2 regions of the Comamonas sp. E6 genome follow, and region 2 is predicted to be linked to the other one. Evidence: predicted binding sites of a transcription regulator. Region 2 holds the regulator's gene; the other holds the start of a gene.
What was found. The regulator sigma-54, encoded in region 2, starts transcription at its own class of promoters, with help from an activator protein. The targets are predictions, from matches to a motif close to TGGCANGNAANCTGCTTT.
Positions count from the first base shown of each region.

Region 1: a site for sigma-54 is predicted at 4,376-4,393, ahead of CSE6_RS10645 ([protein-PII] uridylyltransferase). Genes of this name have one in related genera too.

Region 1 covers NZ_BBXH01000011.1:186,698-194,018, forward strand. The annotation lists gene asd (archaetidylserine decarboxylase) at 347-1,210, shown strand; gene CSE6_RS10640 (hypothetical protein) at 1,275-1,535, opposite strand; gene CSE6_RS10645 ([protein-PII] uridylyltransferase) at 1,610-4,252, opposite strand; gene map (type I methionyl aminopeptidase) at 4,443-5,255, opposite strand; gene purL (phosphoribosylformylglycinamidine synthase) at 5,435-7,321, shown strand, end outside.
Region 2 covers NZ_BBXH01000012.1:177,298-184,618, forward strand. The annotation lists gene CSE6_RS11875 (aspartyl/asparaginyl beta-hydroxylase domain-containing protein) at 1-799, shown strand, start outside; gene CSE6_RS11880 (RNA polymerase factor sigma-54) at 989-2,590, opposite strand; gene lptB (LPS export ABC transporter ATP-binding protein) at 2,736-3,518, opposite strand; gene lptA (lipopolysaccharide transport periplasmic protein LptA) at 3,515-4,171, opposite strand; gene ltrA (group II intron reverse transcriptase/maturase) at 4,294-6,027, opposite strand; gene CSE6_RS11900 (thiol:disulfide interchange protein DsbA/DsbL) at 7,148-7,321, opposite strand, start outside.

The DNA.
Region 1 (7,321 bases), on a different contig from region 2:
GCAGTACAACTGCTCAGGCCTCAATGTGGCAAGGGCGCTGCGCTGTTTGCGCAGACCGAACAAAAGGCCGATATCCAATCAAGCCATGCTGTGAAACAGCATTCAGCTAAACATTGGAATTGTAGCGTCTCGCCTTCGCTTATGCCCTCATAAAGGGGTAAAGCGTCGCAGCGATGAGACGGGTGCATAGGTCTTTGTCATGACGCTTGCATCATTGAGATATCGCGCCTGGGCGGTGGCCTGGATGGGGTAAAACGCCTGTAGCCTCCAAAGACAGCCGCCGCTGCCGTGGTCTTGGCTAGAATCCTGTTCGACAGCTCTATAACTTTGATAGCAAAATTCCATTGTGTCTGATCGACTCGCCGTACTTTCCCAATATTTCTTGCCCAAGCAGGCGCTGACCGCGCTGATGGGAAAACTGGCGCAAGCCGAGGCCGGCGGATTGACGACGGCAGTCATTCGTCGCTTTATCCAGCGCTACCAGGTGAACATGGCCGAGGCAGCCAATCCCGACCCCGCAGCCTACAAGACCTTCAATGCCTTTTTCACACGTGCGCTCAAGGACGGTGTTCGTCCTCTGGCGCAGGCGGACTGGATTTGCCCCGTAGATGGTGCGATCAGTCAGTTCGGCAGGATCGAAGGCGAGCAGATCTTTCAAGCCAAGGGGCATCAATACAGTGCGACTGCTCTGGTGGGAGGGAATGCGGCTCTGGCGCGTCAGTTCGATAACGGCAGCTTTGCCACGATCTATCTGAGCCCGCGCGACTATCACCGCATTCACATGCCTTGTGCCGGCAAGCTGCGCAGCATGACCTATGTGCCAGGGGATCTGTTCTCGGTGAACCCGGTAACCGCACGTGGCGTACCCGGCCTGTTTGCGCGCAACGAGCGCGTGGTCTGCGTGTTCGATACCGATCATGGGCCCTTCGTGCTGGTGCTGGTGGGCGCGACGATCGTGGGCAGCATGGCCACGGTGTGGCATGGTCTGATCAATCCTCCGCGTCCAGGCCATATCAAGACCTGGAATTACGAAGGTGACGAAGCGGTGATGCTGGCTAGAGGCGAGGAGATGGGCCGCTTTCAGCTTGGCTCCACGGTGGTCATGCTGTTCCCGCAAGCGGCAGGTCTGCAGTTCAATCCGCAGTGGCAGCCGGCGGTGCCGGTGCAACTGGGTCAGGTCATGGCCAATGCCCAGGCCAAGCTGGGCTGATAGCCGGGCTCCATAGAAAAAGCCGCTGATGCCATGAGCTCAGCGGCTTTCTTGCTTTGAGGGATCAAAGAAACCAGGTCAGCGGTTCGGGCCGGCGTTCGGTGGTGAACACCGTGGGGGCAAGACTCAGTCGATCGGGCTTGACCGGGTCGTCGTGACCTCGGAGGTAAACCATCAGTTCGCGTCTGCGCAAGATGACATGGCTGACGATTTCGCGTCGGCCATTCTGAGTGACCTCGGTGCCGGGCCGAAACAACGGCATATGAAACAGGCCACTGCGTGTGGTGGGCGGCGATGCCGCAACTTCATTGGAGGCGAGCTGCATGGGCTTTCCGTAGTAGTGGTGACTGCTTATCGGCAGCGAATCATCAAACTAAAGCCCGAATTGCCGGGTCTGGTTCAACCGGGTTGGGCCAGGGCCTTGAGCAGCTCGGTTTCCATGCGCAACTGGCTGCTGTTGTCCTGCAGTTCAGGGCCTTCGATGAGGAAGGTGTCTTCCACGCGCTCGCCCAGGGTGCTGATCTTGGCCAGATGCACGCTGATATGGTGCTGTGCCAGGATGCGGGCAATGATGTAGAGCAGGCCGGCGCGGTCTGACGCGGAGATGGACAGCAGCCAGTGCTGGGCTTTTTCATCGGGGCGCAGGATGACGCGCGGAGCGAATGGAAAGCTTTTGACGCGGCGCGACAGCCGTCTTTGCGACGGCGTGGGCAGCGGGCCGCCCTGCAGCAGTGTCTGCGTCAGATCGCTTTCCACCATGTGCATGAGCTCGCGGTACTGCTCCTGCATGGTTGGGGCGACGACCTGGAAGGTGTCCAGTGCGTAGTCGTTGTTGGCCGTGTGCACACGTGCATCGAGGATGGAAAATCCGGCCCGGTCGAAGTAGCTGCAGATGCGGGCAAAAAGATCGGGCTGGTCGGGTGCATAGACCAGCACTTGCAGGCCTTCGCCGGCCAGCGACCGCCGGGCGCGCACCACGGGCTTGCCCTGGCCCACATGGCGTGAGAGATGGCGGGTATGCCAGGCGATGTCGGCCGCTTCATGGCGCATGAAGTAGCTCACATCCAGTGTCTCCCAGAGTTTCTTGTGGGACTCGAAGGGCTGGGCGGACAGGGCCAGCTGCACCAGTGCCTCACGCTTGCGGGCTTCGATCTCGGCAGCGGCATCCGGGGCGCGGCCACCTAGCACGCGCAAGGTCAGGCGGTAGGTGTCTTCCAGCAGCTTGCCTTTCCAGGCGCTCCAGACCTTGGGGCTGGTGCCGCGAATGTCGGCTACCGTCAGCAGGTACAGGGCGGTGAGCTTGCGCTCGTTGCCGACGCGTTCGGCAAAGGCACGAATCACGTCGGGGTCGGACAGGTCCTGCTTCTGTGCCACCTGGCTCATGGTCAGATGCTCGCGCACTAGAAACTCGACGAGCTCCGCATCGGCCTTGTCGATCTGGTGGGCGCGGCAAAAACGTTTGACTTCGACGGCACCGATCACGGAGTGATCGCCGCCACGACCCTTGCCGATGTCGTGGAAGATGGCAGCCAGATACAGGATCCAGGGCTTGTCCCAGCCTGCGGCAAGCTGGGAGCAGAACGGATACTCATGGGCATGCTCGGCCATGAAGAAGCGCCGCACATTGCGCAGCACCATCAGGATATGCTGGTCCACGGTGTAGACGTGGAACAGATCATGCTGCATCTGCCCCACGATGCGGCGGAAGGGCCAGAGATAGCGGCCCAGCACCGAGGTCTGATTCATCAGCCGGATGGCATGGGTGATGCCGCGCGGCTGCTGCAGGATCTTCATGAAGGTGGCGCGGTTGACCGGGTCGCGACGGAAGGCGCTGTCCATCACATCGCGGCTGGCATACAGCGCTCTCAGGGTTCGCGTCGACAGACCCGTCAATCCCTCATGCTGCTCATACATGAGAAAGGTTTCGAGAATGGCATGCGGATCGCGCTCGTACAGATCGTCGCTGACCACCTCGATGGTGCCGGCCTTCTCGCAGAAGCGATCATTGAGCTGGATCAGTTCGTGAGAGCCGGGGTTCAGGCGCTCCTCGATGCTCATGCGCACGATCTGGCACAGCTGGGTCACTGCCTTGGCGGCCCAGTAATAGTGGCGCATCAGGGTCTCGCCAGCGCGCATGGCCAGTTTGCGTCCCTCCGGCGTGTTGGAGCGGTAGCCGAAGGCTTCGGCCACGGCGGTCTGCAGGTCAAAGACCAGCCGGTCCTCATGGCGGCCGGCAGCGGCATGCAGGCGGGCACGGATCAGGCTGAGCAGGGATTCGTTGGATTCGAGCTGCTGGACCTCGAAATGGGTGATCAGGTCTTGCTCGGCCAGCTCGTGCCAGCTGTTGCCGAAGCCTGCGGCCTTGGCCAGCCAGAGCATGGTGTGCAGATCGCGCAGCCCGCCGGGCGATTCCTTGCAGTTGGGCTCCAGCGAATAGGGCGTGAAATCGTATTTGGCGTGGCGCTGGCGCATTTCCAGCAGCTTGCCTTCGACAAAAGCCTTGGGATCAAGTTGTGCGCGGAACTGCTGTTCGAAGTCGGCAAACAAGGCCTTGCTGCCGGTGATGCGGCGTGACTCCAGCATGGCGGTCTGTACCGTCAGGTCCTGCGCGGCCTCCTGCAGGCATTCGGCAATGCTGCGCACGCTGGAGCCGATTTCCAGGCCAGCATCCCAGCAACTGCTGATGAACTGCTCGATGCTGGCCGCCAGTTCCGCAGCCGGCGGTGCACTGCTTTGGGGCAGCAGCACCAGCACATCGATGTCCGAGTAGGGAAAGAGCTGGGCGCGTCCATAACCCCCCACGGCCAGCAGGGCCGCGCCTTGCGGCATCTGCGCGCGCTGCCAGAGGGTGCGCAGAAGACCGTCGGCCAGTTCACTGAAATGGTGCAGCACTCCGCGCACGCTGCGTCTGCCCAGCGTGGGGTTGCGCAGCAACTCCATCTGCCGGGCCTTGGCCTCGCGGTATTGCTCGCGCAGGCCCTGTAGCGAGGAGAGGTCGGAGGCGTCGGCAGAGTTGGCGTAGGAGTGGGCAGAGGAGGTCATGCGCAGTAGAAAAAAGCGTTTCAACAGGGCAAGTGCTTGAGCGTCACCTTAACCCAACTGACTTGGGCTTGAGGCCTGTGATGGCAAAAAGATGAGCGCATGGCGCTTGCAGCACAAGGTCTACAAGCAAAAAATATGCCGCATCCGGCTTTGGCCAGATGCGGCATGCAGGTCAGCGGCAGCAGTGCGCTCAGGTGCGGATGGCCGTGATGAAGTCGGGCGGGGTGGGCGAGCCCTCGGACCAGGTCAGCACGTCATAGCCGGTCTTGGTGACGGCCAGCATCAGCTCCCACTGGGCAGTCAGGCTGCGGTCCTTGGTGACGACGGTCCAGCCGTCGGGCATGGCCTTGATGTCGCGCTTACCCAGATTCAGCATGGGCTCGATGGTGAAGACCATGCCTTCTTCCAGCACCACGCCTTCGCCGGGGCGGCCGTAGTGCAGCACCTGGGGCTCGTCGTGGAACACCTTGCCGATGCCGTGGCCGCAGTATTCACGCACCACGGACAGGTTGTTGCTCTCCGCATAGGTCTGGATGGCGTGGCCGATATCGCCCAGCGTGGCACCGGGCTTGACCTGGGCAATGCCCTTCCACATGGCCTCGAAGGTCAGCTTGGATAGCCGCTTGGCCGCAATCGTGCCTTCGCCAATGATGAACATGCGGCTGTTGTCGCCGAACCAGCCGTCTTCGGTAATGATGGTCACGTCGACATTGACGATATCGCCCTTCTTCAAAGGCTTGTCGTTGGGGATGCCGTGGCACACCACATGGTTGACCGAGGTGCAGACATAGGCCGGGTAGGGCGTCATGCCTGGGGGCTGATAGCCCAGGCAGGCCGTCTTGGTGCCTTGCTCGGCCATGCGCTTGGCGCACAGATCGTCGATCTGCTGGGTGGTGATGCCGGGCTTGATGTGGGGGGTGATGTAGTCCAGCACATCCGAAGCAAAGCGGCCTGCAACGCGCATGCGCTCGATGTCTTCGGGAGTCTTCAGTGTGATGCTCATGGTCGCAATTATCCCATTGCGCGCTTGAACATGCAGGGCTTGTGGGTGTGAGCATTCGGACTAACCCCGAGGCACGGTAAAATCCGAGGCTCACCGAATTCAGCGCTTTGGCCCGGTCCTCTCAGGCAGGGGATTGACCAGGACGCTTTTCAACAGCCTTCACATAAACAGGCCGCCACGTGACATTGCATCTGACACAGTTTGAGGGTGGAAACGCCCTGAGCTCGTTCCGCGCCCAACAGCTTCTGACCGATCTGGTCGCCATCCACCCCAAGATCACCGGCGTATCTGCACGCTTTGTGCACCTGGTTGCCACCGAGGGCGCAGTTGCGCCCGCATTGCAAGAGCGCCTTTCGGCGCTCTTGACTTATGGTGACCCCTATAAGGGCAGCGTTGAAGGCCTGGCCTTCATCGTCACTCCCCGCCTGGGCACCATCTCGCCCTGGGCCTCCAAGGCCACCGATATCGCGCGCAACTGCGGCCTGAATGTGTTCCGTGTGGAACGCATGACCGAGTATCGCGTGGACGTGAAGTCCGGCCTGCTGGGCGGCAAGCCCGAGCTCTCGCCGCAGCAGACGGCACAGATTGCCGCCTTGCTGCACGACCGCATGACCGAGTCCGTGTTTGCGACACGTGCTGAAGCCGAGCAACTGTTCACCACCCTGGCGGCACAACCCATGGAGTTTGTGGATGTGCTGGGCGGTGGCCGCGCAGCGCTGGAAACCGCGAACAAGCAATGGGGCCTGGCCCTGGCCGAAGACGAGATCGAGTATCTGGTCAATGCCTTCAACGACCTCAAGCGCAATCCCACGGATGTGGAACTGATGATGTTCGCGCAGGCCAACTCCGAGCACTGCCGCCACAAGATCTTCAACGCCAAGTTCACCATTGACGGCGTGGAGCAGGAAAAATCGCTGTTCGGCATGATCCGCAACACCGAGGCCTGCTCGCCCCAGCACACCGTGGTGGCTTATGCCGACAACGCTTCCATCATGGAAGGCCATGAGGTTGAGCGATTTGTCGCCAAGTTCGATGCCAAGGCAGGCGCAGTCAGCGCTCCCAGCTATCAGAAGCAGGCGGCTACCAACCATGTGCTGATGAAGGTGGAGACACATAACCACCCTACGGCGATTTCGCCCTTCCCCGGTGCATCGACCGGCAACGGCGGCGAAATCCGTGACGAAGGCGCAACCGGCCGTGGCTCCAAGCCCAAGGCCGGCCTTACGGGCTTCACCGTTTCCAAGCTCTGGGGCAGCGAAGTAGGCAAGCCCGAACATATCGCCAGCCCGCTGCAGATCATGATCGAAGGCCCTCTGGGCGGCGCGGCGTTCAACAACGAGTTCGGCCGTCCCAATCTGACCGGCTATTTCCGCGAGTACGAGCAGCAGGTCGGCGACATCACCCGTGGCTACCACAAGCCCATCATGATCGCCGGCGGCCTGGGCGTGATCGATTCCGAACTGACCAAGAAGATCGAGTTCCCGGCGGGCACGCTGCTGATCCAGCTGGGCGGTCCCGGCATGCGCATCGGCATGGGCGGCGGTGCGGCAAGCTCCATGGCTTCGGGCACCAATGCAGCAGAACTGGACTTTGACTCGGTGCAGCGCGGCAATCCCGAGATCGAGCGCCGTGCGCAGGAAGTCATCAACCATTGCTGGCAGCAGGGCGCCGAGAACCCGATCCTGGCCATCCACGACGTGGGGGCCGGTGGCATCTCCAATGCCTTCCCCGAGCTGACCAACGATGCCGGGCGCGGTGCACGCTTTGACCTGCGTGCCGTCAAGCTCGAAGAGTCCGGCCTGTCGCCCAAGGAAATCTGGTCCAACGAATCGCAGGAGCGTTACGTGCTGGCCATCGCTCCCGAATCGCTGGAGCAGTTCACGGCCTTCTGCGAGCGCGAGCGCTGCCCGTTTGCCGTGATCGGCACGGCCACCGAAGAGCGCCAACTGGTGCTGGAGGACACGGCGGTCGAGTCCGGCGACCAGAAGTTCCCCGTGGACATGCCCATGAACGTGCTGCTGGGCAAGCCGCCCAAGGTGCACAAGGATGTGACCAGCGTGGAGCGC
Region 2 (7,321 bases):
AGCGCCGTTCAACGTCTTCATGCTGATGTTCAGCAAGGTGCCGCGCACGCCCTATCTGCCCACCAGCACCTTCCCCGAGCTGGCGCCGCTGCAGGCCAACTGGCGTGAAATCCGCGAGGAAGCCGTCAATCTGCAAAAGAACATGCAGATCAAGGCCGCCGCCAATAACGATGACGCAGGCTTCAACTCCTTCTTCAAGACCGGCTGGAAGCGCTTCTATCTCAAGTGGTACGGCGATGCCCACCCTTCGGCCATGGAGCTGTGCCCCAAGACCACGGCCCTGGTGAAATCGATTCCCAGCGTCAAGGCCGCCATGTTTGCCGAGCTGCCGCCCGGCGCCAAGCTCAATCTGCACCGCGACCCCTATGCAGGCTCGCTGCGCTATCACCTGGCCGTGCTGGCCCCCAACGACGACCGCTGCATGATCGAGGTCGACGGCCAGCCCTATAGCTGGCGTGAAGGTGAAGGCGTGATCTTCGACGAGACCTTTATGCACTGGGCCGAGAACCGCAGCGAAGGCAACCGCATCGTGCTGTTCTGCGATGTGGAGCGCCCCATGACCAATGGCTTTGCCCAGTGGCTCAATCACTGGCTGGGCAAGAACGTGGTGGCCGCCGCCAGCTCGCCCAACAACGAGGGCGATCCGCGCGGCATGATCAGCAAGCTGTTCAAGATCTCGTTCTATGCGGGCAAGTACCGCCGCGCCTTCCGCGACTGGAATCCGACCTTCTACAAGATCCTCAAGTTCGGCCTGATGATTGGCGTGCTGGTCTGGTTTATCTGGTGGTTGGTTTCTTGATAACCCCCTGAGGCGCTACGCGCCTTCCCCTGGCCGGGCGCCCCCAAGGGGGACGGCAGCATCGCCGCAAGGGCAGCTCTTGCTCGCTGCCCCTTGCTTGAGGAATGCCTTATCAAGGCTCCCGCCCTAAAGACAGAGCAAGAAAGCCGCTGTGCGATGCATCAGCGGCTTTCTTGTTTCTGCGGTGCCCTACAGCGCCTTGCGCAGCGTGGTCGTCGGTATCTTGAGCTGCTCGCGGTATTTGGCGACGGTGCGGCGCGCGCACTCGATGCCCTGCTCTTTGAGCATATCGGCCAGCTTGGCGTCCGACAGCGGCTTCTTGGCATCTTCGGCATCGACAAACTGCTTGATCAGCGCACGCACGGCCGTGCTGGAGGCGCTGCCGCCGGTTTCCGTGCCCAGGCCCGAACCGAAGAAGTACTTGAGCTCGAAGGTGCCCTGGGGCGTGGCCATGTACTTGGCGGTGGTCACACGGCTGATGGTGGACTCGTGCAGGCCCAGCGTGTCGGCGATATCGCGCAGCACCAGCGGTCGCATGGCCAGCTCGCCATGCACAAAGAAGTTCTTCTGCCGCTCCACGATGGCTTCGGAGACCCGCAAGATGGTGTCGAAGCGCTGCTGGATGTTCTTGATGAACCAGCGCGCCTCCTGCAGTTGCTGCTGCAGCGCCGCATGGCCGTCGCTGTTCTTGTGGCGGCGCAGTACGCTGGCATAGATGTCATGCACGCGCAGACGCGGCATGACCTCGGGGTTGAGCTGCACGGAGAAGTCCACCCGGCCCGAGCCGGCCCGCACCGGGCGCACGATGACATCGGGCACCACGATATGGCGTTCCACGTCGACAAAGCGGCGCCCCGGACGCGGCTCCAGTCTGGCGATCAGGGCCATGGCCTCGCGCAGTTGCTCCTCGCGCGCACCGCACAGACTGGTGAGCTTGCGCAGATCGCGCCGCGCCAGCAGGTCCATGGGCTGAGCGCAGATGGCCTGCGCCAGCAGCAGCCGGTTCATATGCGCCTCGGTCGTGCCCTCATCCTCGGCGGTGCGGATCAGGTCGCGCAGCTGCAGCTGCAGGCACTCGGCCAGATCACGCGCTCCCACGCCCACGGGCTCCAGGCTTTGCAGCAGCTTCAGCGCAATGACAAAGTGCTGCTCCAGCTCCTCGCGCTCTTCCAGGTCGTCGCCGGCCAGGCTTTGCGCCAGCTCCTGCAGGGAATCCTCGAGATAGCCGTCGTCGCTGAGCGACTCGATGAGAAAGCGCAGCGCCGCCATGTCCGCCGCGCCCAGATGCAGGCTCAGCGCCTGACGATGGAGAAAGTCGGTCAGGCTCTGGTGCTCGCGCGCCAGATCGATGGCATCGGTTTCGTCATCGCCATCGCGGTTGCGCGTGGAGCTGCTGGCCGAGGGCGTATCCCACTCGCTACTGGATTCGCCACCCCATTCCCCGTCCTGACCGTCCAGGCCCTCGGCCTCCCAGTTCAGCGTTTCAGGGGTTTCGGGGTTTGATGTCTCCGCTACCGTTTCAGTAGCTTGTTGCGCTTGCGATGCATCTCTTTCAGCATGAATACTATCTGAAGTACTGTATTCACCGGCGCTATTAGCTACATCTACAGGAGCATCTCCCGCAGTTTCGGCCTCATCGCCCGCACGTTCCAGAAAAGGGTTGTCGACCAGCATCTGCTCGACTTCCTGCGCCAGCTCCAGGGTGGAAAGCTGCAGCAGCTGAATGGATTGCTGCAGCTGCGGCGTAAGCGATAAATGCTGCGAAACGCGTAGCGAGAGACCTGGCTTCATCGAGGCGCGGCCCCCAGACAATCATTGCAAACGCGCGCAGTGCTACGGGTTTGCCGCCGGGCCACCTCAAGGCAAACCCCGGCGCAGCCGGTCAGGGCCCCTTCTGGGGGCAGCGACCGCACAAAGTGAGGGAGCGTGGCGGTCATCACATCCTGAAATGTTCGCCCAGATAGACGCGGCGCACATCGGCGTTCTCCACGATCTCCTCGGGCGTGCCTTCGGCCAGCACATGACCGTCGCTGATGATGAAGGCGTGGTCGCAGATGCCCAGCGTCTCGCGCACATTATGGTCGGTGATCAGCACGCCGATGCCGCGCTCCTTGAGGAAGCCGATGATGCGCTGGATCTCGATCACCGCGATCGGGTCGATGCCGGCAAAAGGCTCGTCAAGCAAAATAAAGCGCGGTTGCGTGGCCAGGGCGCGGGCAATTTCCACGCGACGGCGCTCACCGCCTGACAGCGCCAGCGCCGGCGACTGGCGCAGATGCTCGACGCGCAGCTCCTGCAGCAGGCCCGTGAGGCGCTTTTCGATCTCGTCGCGCGTCAGCGCCTTGCCCTGCTCGTCCTTTTGCAGCTCCAGCACGGCGCGCACATTGTCTTCCACGCTGAGCTTGCGAAAGATGGAGGCTTCCTGGGGCAGATAGGACAGGCCCAGGCGCGAACGCTGGTGAATCGGCATGCCGCCCACCGGCTGGCCGTCGATGAAGATCTCGCCGCCGTCGCTGCGCACCAGGCCCACGATCATGTAGAACGATGTGGTCTTGCCCGCTCCATTAGGGCCGAGCAGACCGACGACCTCGCCTTTTTGCACGGACAGGGACACATCCTTGACCACCTTGCGGCTGCCGTAGGACTTGGCCAGATGTTTGGCCTCCAGGCGGCTGTCGGACTCGCCGCTGCGGCTGCTGGAGAAAGTCGGCTCGCTCATTTCTTCTCGTCGGCTTTCTCGCCGCCCAGCGTCATGCTCTGGCGCAGCTGCGTGGCAGGTGTTGCAGGCTTGGGCTGTGCCCCCGGCGTGCCGTCCTTGGGCGCCATGATGGCGCGCACACGGCCGCCCTGTCCCACGGAGGAGCTAGGCAGGCCGCCGCTGGTCTTCTGGCCATCGACGGTATAGACGTCGGTGATGTTGTTGTAGACGATGATGGAGCCCGTGACCTGATCGCTGAGCTGACCGCCACGGTAGCGGCGCATCTCGCCACGACGGATGAACTTGACGATATCGGCCTTGCCGTCGTACTCGATGACTTCGCCTTCGCCCTCGATGAACTCCTCGGGCTGACCGGCCACGGTATCGCGCTTCTGGCGGAAGAACGCTCGCTTGCCGGCCTCGGCCTTGATCACACCGTACTGATAGCCCTCGGCGTCCTGCCGCACATCGAGCTGAGCACCGCGCAGCACGATGGAGCCCTTGGTCATCACCACATTGCCAGTAAAGACACTGGTCTGCTGCAGCTCGTCATGACGCAACGCATCCGCCTCGATATTCATGGGCTTGGCGCTGTCGGCTTTTTCGGCATGGACAATGCCGGTCGCTGCTGCCAGGGCGCAGGCCAGCGCAAGAGGTAGGAGTGTTTTTTTCATGGAAGGCACGTTGGAGGGTAGGGACAGTTCATTGCTGAACCATCCCCCCCTAAGAACCGGACTTGCGACTTTCACCGCATCCGGCTCAAGCACAACAAGTTCAATCTTCAATACTCTCCATTCTAGGATGGATTGTTTTTTCCTGATTGAACGCTAAGCCCTTGAGAGGCCGGTTTCGCTACCTGTAAACCCAGTGCATGCAACCGCCTGTGACAGACGGGGTGCAGTAGCACCCGATTGGAGAGTTTGTCTGATCCACCCGCCACCTTGTAAACAATGTGGTGGTCGTGCCAGCGTTCCCCTTCTTCCAACGGTTCCGCACATAGTGCGCAACGTCCGTTCTGTGAGATGTAGAGCATCGACGTTTCGTACTGGTACGACATATTTTTCAACATGCGCTTCGTCCTCAAGTCTTCGCCATAAACCTCATCAGCCGGGTCAAAGGGGTTGTAACTCCCTCTGATCTTTTCGTGCCTCACGATCTTTGTATCAGCAAGCTTCAACAATTTGGTCGTGAGTGAGCCGTCTGCCGTTTTCACGGTTGCTGCGAACTCATCCCTGTCCTTGATGCGCCGCCAGTAACGGCTTTTGCACCAGAGGAGGGACTTATTCGGATGTCGTCTTCTCGTCCAGCGCACTAGGCGCCAGTAGATCAGGCTGTCCATCCGACTGAAGGTTTCCTTCGCCACCACCGGTTGGTGGTACTGCGCCCATCCCCGAAGGATTGGGTTCAGTTTGGCTATGAGATCCTCCTGCTTCATGGATACGTGTGACTTCACGATTTCACTGACCTTGCGATAGAGCGCTTGCGCGTTCTTCTTGCTTGGTTTGTTGAGAAACTTCCCTTTGTATTTGCGAAAGTTCCACCCCAGGAAATCGAAACCGGTGTCTATGTGTGTGACCTTCGTCTTTTCCAGTGATAGGCGCAGACCCCGTTGTGCGAGGAATGCTTCTATCCAAGGCCTAACCTCTGTCCCGAGCAGCTCTTGAGAGCTACCCGTGATCACAAAGTCGTCGGCGTACCGGATCACGTTGACTTTCAGTTTCGCGGCCTTTTTCACGCCAAACCGCCCCCGAAGGTATGCGATCAAGCCCGATTCCAGCCCGTTCAGACACATGTTCGCCAATGTTGGCGAGATGATGCCGCCTTGTGGCGTCCCTTCTGTGGTTGGCGATAGGCGGCCCTGGTGGACTACCCCGGCTTTCAACCATTTGAGCAAGATTGTCTTGTTCATAGGAACGTGACGTACCAGCCACTCATGGTTGATATGGTCGAAACAGCCTTGGATATCCGCCTCCAGCACCCACTGAGCAGAGTCTCTCTTGGATGTGCAGACGACTATCTGGCCCATGGCATCCGCCGTCGAGCGATTCCTCCTAAAGCCGTAGCTGTTCAGATCGCTCGTGGTTTCCGCCACAGGTTCCAGTCCAAGCAGGTGTAGCGCCTGCATGGCCCGATCCAACATCGTGGGAATGCCCAGAGGGCGCTCCTTTCCGTTGGACTTCGGGATGTAGACCCGCCGAAGCGGTTTAGCTCTATATCCCCGTTGCTGTTTCAACCGACCAATTGCCACCCGTTTCAGGGCAGGAGAATCCCAAAGCTGGCGATCGACACCTGCCGTTCGCTTGCCTTGGTTTTCGGTAACTCGTCTTACTGCCAGAGCCCTGGCGGAAAACGAGTGGATTAAAGACCGTTGCAAGGCTTTCACCCTGCGCCAGTCTTTCTCCAGCGTAGCCTTCGCTATGCGTTGCTGCGTCGTTCTCACGAACTGCTCGACCCGGTGCCAATCAATGGCGTGCCAGTCTTGCGGTTCGCGTGAGGACGCAGAACTACTGGAGACAGTTGTTTCTCTCATGCTTTCCTCTTTCAGGTTTGACCCTTTGGAGGACGCGTGACTTCCCAAAAGGGAGGCTATGCGTCCCTTTTGGGCTATGAAATGAACACCAACAGTCGCGAGCGACGGTTGCACCAAGTGGAAGTGGGCACGCTTTCGCGTTAGGACAAATGCCTTATGCCACCCATTACAGGCAGCCATTCGCTTTTTCCACTATCCCATACCCCCTCATCCAACAGGTCGCCTTACGACTTCCCTGCCATCGCGCTTGCGCGTGCTGGCGGACGGTGGGGCTTACCACGTTCCCTAATCTACCGACGTTGGCGGCTTGCGCCGCTTCCTGTCTATCCGTTTAGGACTCATCTATCCCGGGGCTGAATGTTGGTGACGTGTGTCTAGCAAGAACAGACACAGCCTTCAGCGTACCTTTTGGTCGTGGCCTATCAGCAGATTTGGCCCCTCAATGGTCACCCAGGTTCGAACGACGATTCACTTTACGTTGCCCATGCGGAATTAGCCTGGCCCCTTAACCGCCTTTCTGCTGGCAGCCTCCAGAAATCACTCTCGCGAGTGGTTTCTGCCGCTATGCGGGGGTACGTTGTCGGGTGAGCTCTGCACAGGACCATTACTGGTCTTGCACATCACCGTAGGCTATTTGTGGTCACACACAAAGTCATAGCGATTCCATTTCTGAAAAGTATGACAAGGCAGATCAGAGCTTTGCGCCCTTCCGTATCTGAAGCCTTACGTCGGGACGTTTCCATGTTCGTGGAAAATTTCAGACGTGTCTCATCCTCACCACACTTCTGTGGCGAAAATGGGCCAAAACGGCGCGCAAATCCTTGGAAAGGACGTGCAAATGCTTGCCCTTCCCTTGTGGGGAAAGGCTTGCAGCCGAATTGAGCCATTCGGCTGCAGATTGAAATTGCTACGTTTTAAGTAGCAATGGAGCTTAGACCTCTAAGGCTTATCGCTCATTTGAAAGATGGCACGAGGCCACAAAAGACGCGACACGTGTCGCACTCTTGCATCCATTGTAGTCATTCCCTTTTTGCAACTTGCGTAAAAAACACCCACAAAAAAGCCCGCACGGCGGCGGGCTTGTTGGGCGTCAAACGTCACTGGCGTCTGCTGCCTGATCTCAGGCCTTGCGGCTGGAGGCGACCAGCGCATTGACCACGCGCAGCACATTCTCCATATTGCCGGCCTTGGTGCCGTCCGTGTAGTAGCGGCCGGCCACACCCATGGCGGGCACGCCTTCCACGTCATATTCGTTTTGCAGCTGAGCGGCCTTGCGCGCCTGATTGGCCACGGT